One region of the Streptomyces sp. NPDC057950 genome, then DNA from elsewhere that is predicted to be linked to it. Evidence: riboswitches for the same ligand, from Rfam matches in the RefSeq annotation. Region 1 holds a riboswitch; each other region holds the start of a gene.

The links. A riboswitch is a leader RNA that binds a small molecule or an ion and turns the genes downstream of it on or off. The one in region 1 is predicted to bind S-adenosylmethionine.
Region 2: linked by a shared signal. The riboswitch ahead of thrC (threonine synthase) and the one ahead of ACFVTC_RS17695 (putative leader peptide) in region 1 are both predicted to bind S-adenosylmethionine.
Region 3: linked by a shared signal. The riboswitch ahead of ACFVTC_RS04850 (aminotransferase class V-fold PLP-dependent enzyme) and the one ahead of ACFVTC_RS17695 (putative leader peptide) in region 1 are both predicted to bind S-adenosylmethionine.

Annotation. Positions count from the first base shown of each region.
Region 1 is NZ_JBHVPP010000009.1:294,300-297,566, forward strand. Features, by position in the region: gene ACFVTC_RS17690 (cell envelope biogenesis protein OmpA) at 208-987, opposite strand; gene ACFVTC_RS17695 (putative leader peptide) at 1,078-1,152, opposite strand; SAM riboswitch class IV at 1,189-1,335, opposite strand; gene ACFVTC_RS17700 (amino acid ABC transporter permease) at 1,933-2,922, shown strand; gene ACFVTC_RS17705 (amino acid ABC transporter ATP-binding protein) at 2,919-3,267, shown strand, end outside.
Region 2 is NZ_JBHVPP010000019.1:77,872-81,138, forward strand. Features, by position in the region: gene ACFVTC_RS28685 (MoaD/ThiS family protein) at 59-334, opposite strand; gene thrC (threonine synthase) at 455-1,792, opposite strand; SAM riboswitch class I at 1,810-1,966, opposite strand; gene ACFVTC_RS28695 (glucosyl-3-phosphoglycerate synthase) at 2,134-3,078, shown strand; gene ACFVTC_RS28700 (trehalose-6-phosphate synthase) at 3,205-3,267, shown strand, end outside.
Region 3 is NZ_JBHVPP010000002.1:141,375-144,641, reverse strand. Features, by position in the region: gene ACFVTC_RS04850 (aminotransferase class V-fold PLP-dependent enzyme) at 1-1,310, opposite strand, end outside; SAM riboswitch class IV at 1,502-1,618, opposite strand; gene trpD (anthranilate phosphoribosyltransferase) at 1,825-2,889, opposite strand; gene ACFVTC_RS04840 (cytochrome bc complex cytochrome b subunit) at 3,026-3,267, opposite strand, start outside.

The DNA of each region.
Region 1 (3,267 bases):
CCGCCCGCCGTCGGCGCGGCGGCAGGTGGTGACCCTGCTCCATGGTCCGTCGGACACGGCGGCCGATGTCGTACGGTTCCCGCCGGCGCCTCCTGGCCGGCGGGCCGAGGACGAAACGGCGGACGACCCCCGAGTGGCCGGGGGCTGTCCGCCGCGGCCTTGCCGTGGGCGCGGGCCCGGCCGTCCGGGGAGACGCCCGACGGCCCGTCAGACCCGGCGTACCGCTTGGCGGAAGGCCGGACGGGCGCTCAGCCGGTGGACGTAGTCCCGCAGACGGCCGTAGGGGGAGAGGACGTCCTCCGTGCCGAGGGTGGTGAGGGCCACCCACAGGTCGACGTCGGCGGCCGTCAACTCGTCGCCCAACGCATGCTCGTGGGCGGCGAGTTGCCGATCCAGCGAGTCGAGTGCGGCGGACCGCGCCGTCGACCCGGCGACCGGAGCGAGGTTCCGGTCCAGGAAGACACGGAAGGTGTCGATGTCCGCGGCGAGGAACGGTGGGTGCAGCCGGGGGAGTCCGTTGCCACCGCGGCGGCCCGGAAGCTCACCGAGGTCGCGCAGGATGTCGGGGGTGTGATTGCTGACGACTCGTCCGCTCCAGCGGTCGCACAGCGCCGGCGCGGTGAGCGGACCGTCGTAGTGGTGCCAGGTCGCCTCGTACGCGGCCCGCAGCGCGGCGCGGGCGTCCGGTGTCCCGGAGGGCCCCGTCAGGAGCGTGCTGGTGACCGAGTCGCGCAGCCCCAGCAGCCCGAGGGTGATCGAGACGCGCAGCGAGCGCGGACAGCCCTCGGAGAGGTACAGCTGATAGCGGTGCGGCGCGGGATAGAAGCCGCCGGCCGGACCGACACCGATGCGACTGCGGATGCGGTGTCCACGCGAGGGGGCCGCAACCCGAGGAGGCGCGGCGACGAGCGACCCCGCAGCGGGTGAGGCCGAGGGGCAGGGGTGGGAGGCGGCGGCGGTCGGACTGAGCGAGACTGTCTCGGGCATGACTCTCCAGGGGACGGCGAAGCCCCGCCACCCGGGGGCGGCAGCGGCGGAAACGGAGTGACTGCGCTGACGTACCGTCCGGACCGTGGACTAGTAGGCGCTGGAGACCCGCAGCAGATCGATGTGCAGGCGCCTGGTCAGACCGTTCGTGCCCTTTCCGGTCATTCCCGTCGCTCCCGTGTCCGGGGCTCGCGAGAGGCGAGACCACGCTTGCCCCGCCGCTCCGGCGGGACCCGGTCGTCACCCGGGGCACCCCGTCGCGGTGGAAGGGTTGCCTGTCAGCGGGCCGGGGCCGATCAACCGCTCGGCACGGAAGGAACCGTGCGAAGGGCGCTGACAATCGTGACCGTCCCCGTCAGTCTCGGCCCGCTCCGTGGGCCCGTCAAGAAGGCGCCCGCGCGGTCTCACCACGTGGTCATCCGGGCTGCCGAGCGTTGACATCCGTTCGGGGCCGTGCCTAACTTACGCCGCATCGGACCGGAACAACTCCGGTCGGCACGAGGGCCCACGGGCCGGAACGGTGACGGTGACCGCGATGTACGCAGCCCGGGGGAAGACCGCCTCGCGGTCCCACGGCCGCGACCGCGTGCTCATGAACCGTCGCCCCGCGCGGCACCTCGCCCACGGCGGCGGCGCCCGTACGGCAGGGTGTTGTCCCTCTCCCCGCGCCCGCTGTCTCTGTCAGGGCTGACGCACCCCTTCGCCGGCCGCCGGCCGCTGAACCCCGGTCGCTGAATTCCCGTTCCCTGAACCCCCGGTCCTTGATCCTCGGTGTCCGACCGCGGGGTCTGTGATCTCCGAACCACCGTGTGCCGCCGTCGAACCGGCCGACTTCCGGTGGTCTCCCCCTCCTCGTCCCCGCATCGGGTTCGTTCCCCCGTGCGCGTGCCCGTCATCTCGTCGTACGGGCCGTGCCGGGGGAGTCCGAGCCGCCAGGAGCCCTCCATGAGTGAATCCCTCCGCTCCGCCGTGCCGTTGGGCACGGCGGAACCACCTCCCGCTCCCGTGGCCGAACCGAGGCCGTACGCGGCGCAGCGGGTGCTGCCGCTTCGCCGGCCCGGCCGCTGGTTCGTCTCGGCGGTCGTACTGGTCCTGGTCGCGCAGGTCGTCCACGGCCTGGCCACCAACCCGTTCTTCCAGTGGGACAGGTTCCAGTACTGGTTCCTGCGTCCCACGATCCTCGACGGCCTGCTCATCACCCTCGAAGTGACCTTCTACAGCGCCGTGTCGGGACTGCTCGGCGGCATCCTGCTCGCGCTCGCACGGCTCTCCCGGAGTCCGGTGCTGCGTGCCGTGAGCTGGGTCTACATCTGGTTGTTCCGGTCGGTGCCGCTGATCGTCGTCCTGCTCTTCCTCTACAACTTCTCCGCGCTCTACCGGACGCTGAGCCTCGGCGTGCCGTTCGGCCCCGCCTTCCTCACGTTCGACGAGTCCCGGCTCGCCACCGACATGGCCGTCGCGGTCGTCGGTCTGAGCCTCAACGAAGCGGCGTACGCGGCCGAAGTGGTACGCGGCGGCATCCTCTCCGTCGACCAGGGCCAGCACGAGGCGGCCTCCGCGCTGGGTCTGCCGAAGGGCTACCAGTTCACGAGGATCGTGTTCCCGCAGGCCCTGCGCTCCATCACGCCCAACTACGTCAACCAGTTGATCGGTCTGATCAAGGGCACCTCGCTGGTCTTCTACGTCTCCCTGCTCGACCTGTTCGGCTCGGTGCAGAGCATGGGCAGCACCTATCCCGGCGACATCGTTCCGCTGCTGCTGGTCGCCACCGTCTGGTACCTGATCCTCACGAGCCTGGTGTCGGTCGTCCAGTTCTACGTCGAGCGGTACTACTCGCGGGGCGCGCTGCGCACCCTGCCACCCACCCCGCTGCAGAGGATCCGTACCGGTCTGCGCGACCTGCGGGACCGTGTCCGGAAGGAGGCGGCCCGGTGACCGCCGAGGTGAGGGAGCAGTCCGACGTCCGGCCCGCGGCGGTCGAGGTCCATGACGTGCACAAGTGGTACGGGACCCAACGTGTGCTGGACGGCGTGAAGTTGACCGTACGGCCCGGTGAGGTCACCGTCGTCCTCGGACCGTCCGGCTCCGGCAAGTCCACGCTCCTGAGGGTGATCAACCACCTGGAGAAGCCCGAGATCGGCCATGTCAGTCTCAACGGCGAGCCGATCGGCGTGCGACGGCACGGCGAGAGGCTCAAGGAACTGAGCGAGCGGGCCATCCTCGCCCAGCGCAGCCGGATCGGCTTCGTCTTCCAGAACTTCAACCTGTTCCCGCACCTGA
Region 2 (3,267 bases), on a different contig from region 1:
TGAACTCTCGGTGATTGGCATTACCCACGGTAATGATCTCACTGTGGGTAATCGCCCGTCAGCCTCCGGCGACGGCCGGGATGATCGACACGCCCGCGCCGTCCGGCGTCGCCGTCTCCAGGCCCTGCTCGAAGCGGACGTCGTCGTCGTTGACGTACACGTTGACGAACCGGCGCAGCTTGCCCTCGTCGTCCAGCACGCGCGCGGCGATGCCCGAGTGGTTCTTCTCCAGGTCGGAGATCACCTCGCCGAGGGTCCCTCCCTCGGCGGTCACCTCGGACCGGCCACCGGTGTAGGTGCGCAGGATGGTGGGGATGCGGACGTTGACGCTCATGCGGTGACCTCCCGGTCGGATGGTGGCGTACGGCTGGAAGCGGCCCGGCGGGGGCGCGCGGAACCGCGCGGCCGGCCCCCGCGGGCCCGCGGCCGGGGAACGGCCTCCCCGGCCGGGCGGCTACGCGAGGCCGGCCTCGCGGAAGGAGTCCAGGCTGGGACGGATGGTCGCGGTCAGCCCCGTGCCGGCCACCGCGTCCAGCGTCTTGAGGCCGTCACCGGTGTTCAGCACGACCGTGGTGAGCGTCGGGTCGAGCAGCCCGTTCTCGATCAGTTTCTTGGCCACACCCACCGTCACACCGCCGGCCGTCTCGGCGAAGATGCCCTCGGTACGCGCCAGCAGCTTGATCGCGTCGACCACCTGCTCGTCGTTCACGTCCTCCACCGCCCCGCCCGTCCGCCGCGCGATGTCCAGCACGTACGGGCCGTCGGCGGGGTTGCCGATGGCCAGCGACTTGGCGATGGTGTTCGGCTTCTGGGGCCGGACGACGTCGTGGCCGGCCTTGTAGGCGACGGACACCGGTGAGCAGCCCTCGGCCTGCGCGCCGAAGATCTTGTAGGGCTTGTCCTCGACGAGGCCGAGCTTGATCAGCTCCTGCAGCCCCTTGTCGACCTTGGTCAGCTGGGAACCGGAGGCGATCGGCACGACGAGCTGGTCGGGCAGCCGCCAGCCGAGCTGCTCACAGATCTCGTACGCGAGGGTCTTGGACCCCTCCGCGTAGTACGGCCGCAGGTTGACGTTGACGAAGCCCCAGCCCTCACCGGCCGGGTCGCCGATCAGCTCGGAGCAGAAGCGGTTCACGTCGTCGTAGTTGCCCTCGATGCCGACGAGCTCTCCGCCGTAGACGGCGGCCATGACGACCTTGCCCTGCTCCAGGTCGTGCGGGATGAACACGCAGGAGCGGAAGCCGGCGCGGGCGGCGGCGGCACCCACCGCGCCGGCGAGGTTGCCGGTCGAGGAGCAGGAGAGGGTGGTGAAGCCGAAGGCACGGGCGGCCTCGATGGCCTGGGCGACGACGCGGTCCTTGAAGGAGTGCGTCGGGTTGCCGGAGTCGTCCTTGACGAAGAGCCTGCCGGGGTCGACGCCGAGCTCGCGGGCGAGGTTGTCGGCCTTGACGAGCCTGGTCCAGCCCGGGTTGATGTTCGGCTTGTCGGCGACGTCGGCCGGGACGGGGAGCAGCGGCGCGTAACGCCAGATGTTCGCGGGGCCCGCCTCGATGCGCGCCCGGAGCTCTTCGGTGTCGTAGGCCGAGAAGTCGTAGGCGATCTCGAGCGGTCCGAAACACTCCTCGCAGGCGAAGACCGGGCCGAGCGGCACGCGGTGGCCGCACTCGCGGCAGGAGAGCGCCGCGGCGGGACCCAGATCGACGGAGCCGGCGGAAGCGGAGGAAACGGTGGAAGCGGACGGGTTCGCTGAGGTCGCGGCGTCCGGAGTGCTTGCGACAGTCTGCGCAGCCATGGAGGCGAGGCCCTTTCTCCTCATCTTCCTCACGACGCACTTCGCCGTGAGACGGATTTGGCACCTTCCCGAGCCGGGAGCCCCGCGACGCGATCGGCGATGATCGGTACGAGACCGGCTGGAGGGTTGCCGGGGCTTCATCGGGCCGTATCCCTCTGCCCCTCTGGATGAGCGGTATTCGGTTGTTGGTCTGCTGTCCGGGATGATCTACGACATGCGATGGTCATCCGCGTTGTTCAAGACTGTAACCGAAGGCCAGGACAGTTGAGATAGTCGTCCGAACCGCGAGATGGGTCACACCGTGAGACATCGGGTGATCAGACAGTGAGGAGCCGCAGACTGTGCTGAAGGAAGTCGAGCGCTGGCTGAGTACGCGCTCCTGGTCCGTGTCCGATCGCCCGCTCCACGGAATCATGTCCGCCAAGCGCGCGTCGGGCTCCACCGTGAGCGTCGTGCTGCCCGCGCTGAACGAGCAGGAGACGGTCGGCGAGATCGTCGCCGTCATCCGCGAGGACCTGATGCGCCGGGTGTCCCTCGTCGACGAGATCGTCGTCGTCGACTCGGGCTCGACCGACCGCACCTCGGAGGTGGCGGCCGCGGCGGGCGCGCGGGTCGTGCACCGGGACGAGATATTGCCCCGTATCCCGGCCGTGCCCGGCAAGGGCGAGGTCCTGTGGCGGTCGCTCCTGGTGACGAGCGGGGACATCGTCTGTTTCATCGACGCGGACCTGAGGGATTTCTCGTCGGACTTCGTCTCCGGGATCGTGGGCCCGCTGCTCACCGAGCCGGGCGTGGACCTCGTCAAGGGGATGTACGACCGTCCGCTGGCCGGCGCCGCGGGGCAGGGCGGCCGCGTCACGGAACTCATGGCCCGCCCGCTGCTGAACATGCACTGGCCGCAGCTGGCCGGGTTCGTCCAGCCGCTCGGCGGTGAGTACGCGGCCCGCCGCTCGCTGCTCGAACAGCTCCCCTTCCCCGTCGGGTACGGCGTCGAACTGGGCATGCTCGTCGACGCCCTGCACCTGGTGGGCCTCGACGCGCTCGCCCAGGTCGACGTGGGCGAGCGCAAGCACCGCCACCAGGACGGGCAGGCGCTGGGCCGGATGTCCGCCGCGATCTACCGCACGGCGCAGCTCCGGCTGGCCCGCGGTCACCTCATCCGGCCGTCCCTCACCCAGTTCGAGCGGGGCGAGGACGGTTTCGAGCCGCGCACGTACTCGGTGGACACGGAGGAACGCCCCCCGATGGCCGAAATCTCCGAGTACGTCAAACGCAGGGCCGCGTGAACCGCGTCCCTGGTGAGGGGGTGAGGGACGGCGCCACCGGCCCCACCGCCCCGCGGTCCGTGTCTTTCGTCGCATCCGGCCGACGGGAACGTTTGAGCGTTTCGGTGCCGGGCTAGGTTTCGAGGCATGGCTTCAACGGCTTCACCGCACGGCGCCCACCGGATCCTCGTCGCGTCCAACCGCGGCCCG
Region 3 (3,267 bases), on a different contig from region 1:
CCGTCCCGCACGAGCTCCTTCACGGCGCGTACGAAGCGCTCCACGTGCTCGTCCGGGGTGCCCGCCCCGAAGCTGACGCGGATCGCGTTGAGGGACTTCTCGCCGGGCGCGGCCTCCGGGGCCCCGCACTCGCCCTGGGCCTGCGGGTCGCTGCCGAGCAGCGTGCGCAGCAGCGGGTGCGCGCAGAAGAGGCCGTCGCGCACCCCGATGCCGTACTCGGCGGAGAGCGCCGCCGCGAAGTGCGAGCTGTTCCAGCCCTCGACGACGAACGAGATGACGCCGACCCGGGGCGCGTCGTCGCCGAACAGGGAGAGCACGCGCACGGCGGGCACCTCGGCGAGACCTTCCCGCACCGTGCGGATCAGGTGCCGCTCGCGGGCGACGATCCGGTCGAAGCCCTCCTCGGTGAGCGCCTTGCAGGCGGAGGCGATGGAGTAGGCGCCGATGACGTTGGGAGACCCGGCCTCGTGCCGTGCCGCGCCGTCGTGCCACTCGACGTCGACACCGCCGTCCGCGCGCCGGGCGACCTTGCGGCTGGCACCGCCGCCGGCGAGGTAGGGATCGGCGTCGCGCAGCCAGTCGGAGCGGCCGGCGAGGACACCTGAGCCGAAGGGCGCGTACAGCTTGTGCCCGGAGAACGCGACCCAGTCGACGTCGAGATCGCCGACGGACACCGGGTGGTGGGGGGCGAGCTGGGCGGCGTCCAGGACGATCCGGGCGCCGTGGGCGTGCGCGGTGGCGGCGAGCTCGCGCACCGGCCACAGCTCGCCGGTGACGTTGGAGGCGCCGGTGACGCAGACGAGGGCGGGTCCGCGGGGGTCGCGGTCGGCGAGGGCACGCTCCAGGACCGCGACGGCCTGCCCCGGGGTGCGGGGCGCGTCGAGGTAGCTGACCCGGGCGTCCTGCCAGGGCAGCAGCGAGGCGTGGTGCTCGGTCTCGAACACGAAGACCTGGCAGTCGGCCGGGAGGGCGGCGGCGAGCAGATTGAGCGAGTCGGTCGTCGACCGGGTGAAGACGACCTGGTCGTCCTCGCGGCAGCCAAGGAACTCCGCGACGGTCCTGCGGGCGTTCTCGAAGAGGTCGGTGGACAGCTGCGAGAGGTAGCCGGCTCCGCGGTGCACGCTGCCGTAGTACGGGGCGTACGCGGCGACGTCGTCCCAGACGCGCTGGAGGGCCGGGGCGCTGGCGGCGTAGTCCAGGGCGGCGTAGGTGACCTCGCCGCCGGTGACGAGCGGGACGGTCACATCACGGCCCAGAACGGGCAGCGGGGCACATACGGACTGGTCGGCGGCAGCGGTGGAGACAGACATGGCGCACTCCTGTGAGAGGCAGGCGGGAGCACCGCGCGGGCGGGGGCGTACGGAGGTACGCGCGCGCGGCCCGGCGCAGGTGAGGGTGAAAACTGAAAAAGGGTGTGCGGCGGCGGGGCTCTACGCCCTAGCGCATTCGCTTGCTCACAGAAGGCTCCCTCGAACGACCAGGACCCCTGGGATTCTCGAGGGGTCCGCGCTTGCCGCAGACCTCGCTGCCTACGGCCTGGTCTTCACCCGGGGCACCCCGCCACGGACGGAGGGTTGCCGGACAGCCGGCCGGGGCCTGATGGCTGTCGCTCATGACCTGATACCGCATCCTGCCACACGATCTTCCGGCCGCAACCCCGGCGTCCACATAGCGGTACGCGCTCCCGCCGCCCCTACCCGTCCCGAACGCCGGGCGGGCTTGGGAGTTCAGCCCACCCGGCGTTCGGGGACAAGGCCCTCGCGGCCGGAGCGCGGGTCTGGGGCGGCAGCCCCCAGGTACGGCGGGGGCCGCCGCACCGATGGGCTACGCGTTGGTCGCCGCCACCCAGCGGTCCAGCGCGGCGCGCGCCGCCCCGGAGTCGATGGCCCGAGCCGTCTTCACCATCGCGGCGCCGAGCTGGTCCACGAGTGACGCGTCCGTCGGGGACAACGCCACCAGCGCCGCCGCCGCGTTCAGGACCACGGCGTCCCGTACGGGCCCCCTCTCGCCGTCCAGGACACGGCGGGCGACCTCCGCGTTGTACGAGGCGTCGGCACCCCGCAGGGCCTCCACGGGCACGAGATCGAGGCCGACGTCCCGCGGATCGAACCGTTCCTCGGTCACCTTGCCGTCCCGCACGACCCAGACCTTCGACGTCGCCGTGGTGGTCAGCTCGTCCAGCCCGTCGTCACCGCGGAAGACCAGCGAGGAGTTGCCGCGCTCGGCGAAGACACCGGCCATGATCGGCGCCATCCGGGCGTCGGCGACACCCACCGCCTGCGCCCTCACCCGCGCCGGGTTGGTCAGCGGGCCGAGGAAGTTGAAAACCGTCCGGATGCCCAGCTGCCCGCGCGCCGCCGCCACATGACGCAGCGCCGGATGGAACTTCACCGCGAAGCAGAAGGTGATCCCGGCCTCCTCGGCCACCTCGGCCACCCGCTTCGGGGTCAGCTCCAGATTGACGCCGAGCTTTCCCAGGACGTCCGAGGCACCGGACGCCGACGACGCGGCCCGGTTGCCGTGCTTGACGACCTTCGTACCCGTCCCGGCCACCACGATCGACGACATCGTGGAGATGTTCACCGTCTTCGCGCCGTCACCGCCCGTACCGACGATGTCGACGGTCTCCCCGGGCACCTCGATCACCTTGGCGTGCTCGTACATCGTGCGGACCAGACCGGTGATCTCCTCGACCGTCTCGCCCTTGGCCCGCAGCGCCACCACGAAGCCGGCGATCTGCGCGTCCGTCGCCTCGCCGCTCATGATCCGGTCCATCGCCCAGGCCGTGTCGTCCGCGCTCTGGTCCCGGCCGTCGAGCAGGCCGTTCAGCACGGTGGGCCAGGAACGGCCCGCCGCGATGTCGCCTCCAGCGGGGGTCACAGCACTCATATGCCGCTCCTGGGTTCGTAGACAGGTACAAGCAGGGTCCACCCTATCCAGCCCGGGCACGGCGAAGAGCCCCCGTCCAAGGGACGGGGGCTCCTGCCGTGGCGATCAGTGGGACCGGTGAGGACCGGCCGGAGGATCAGTGGTGGCCGTGGCCGCTCGTGATCTCCTCGTACTCCTCGACCGTGGGCTTGGGGATCTGGCTGTTCTCCCCGTAGAAGCCCTTGCTGAGCTTGGCACGCAGTCGCTGCGCGCCGTTCACCTTGCGCTCGACACCGTTCTCGTCGACCACCGGACCGATCTCGGCGGGCTGGTACTGCTCGTGCGCGGTGAGCGTGTGCAGGGCCTCCTGGCCGAGCGGCTCGTGCACCTCGATGAACT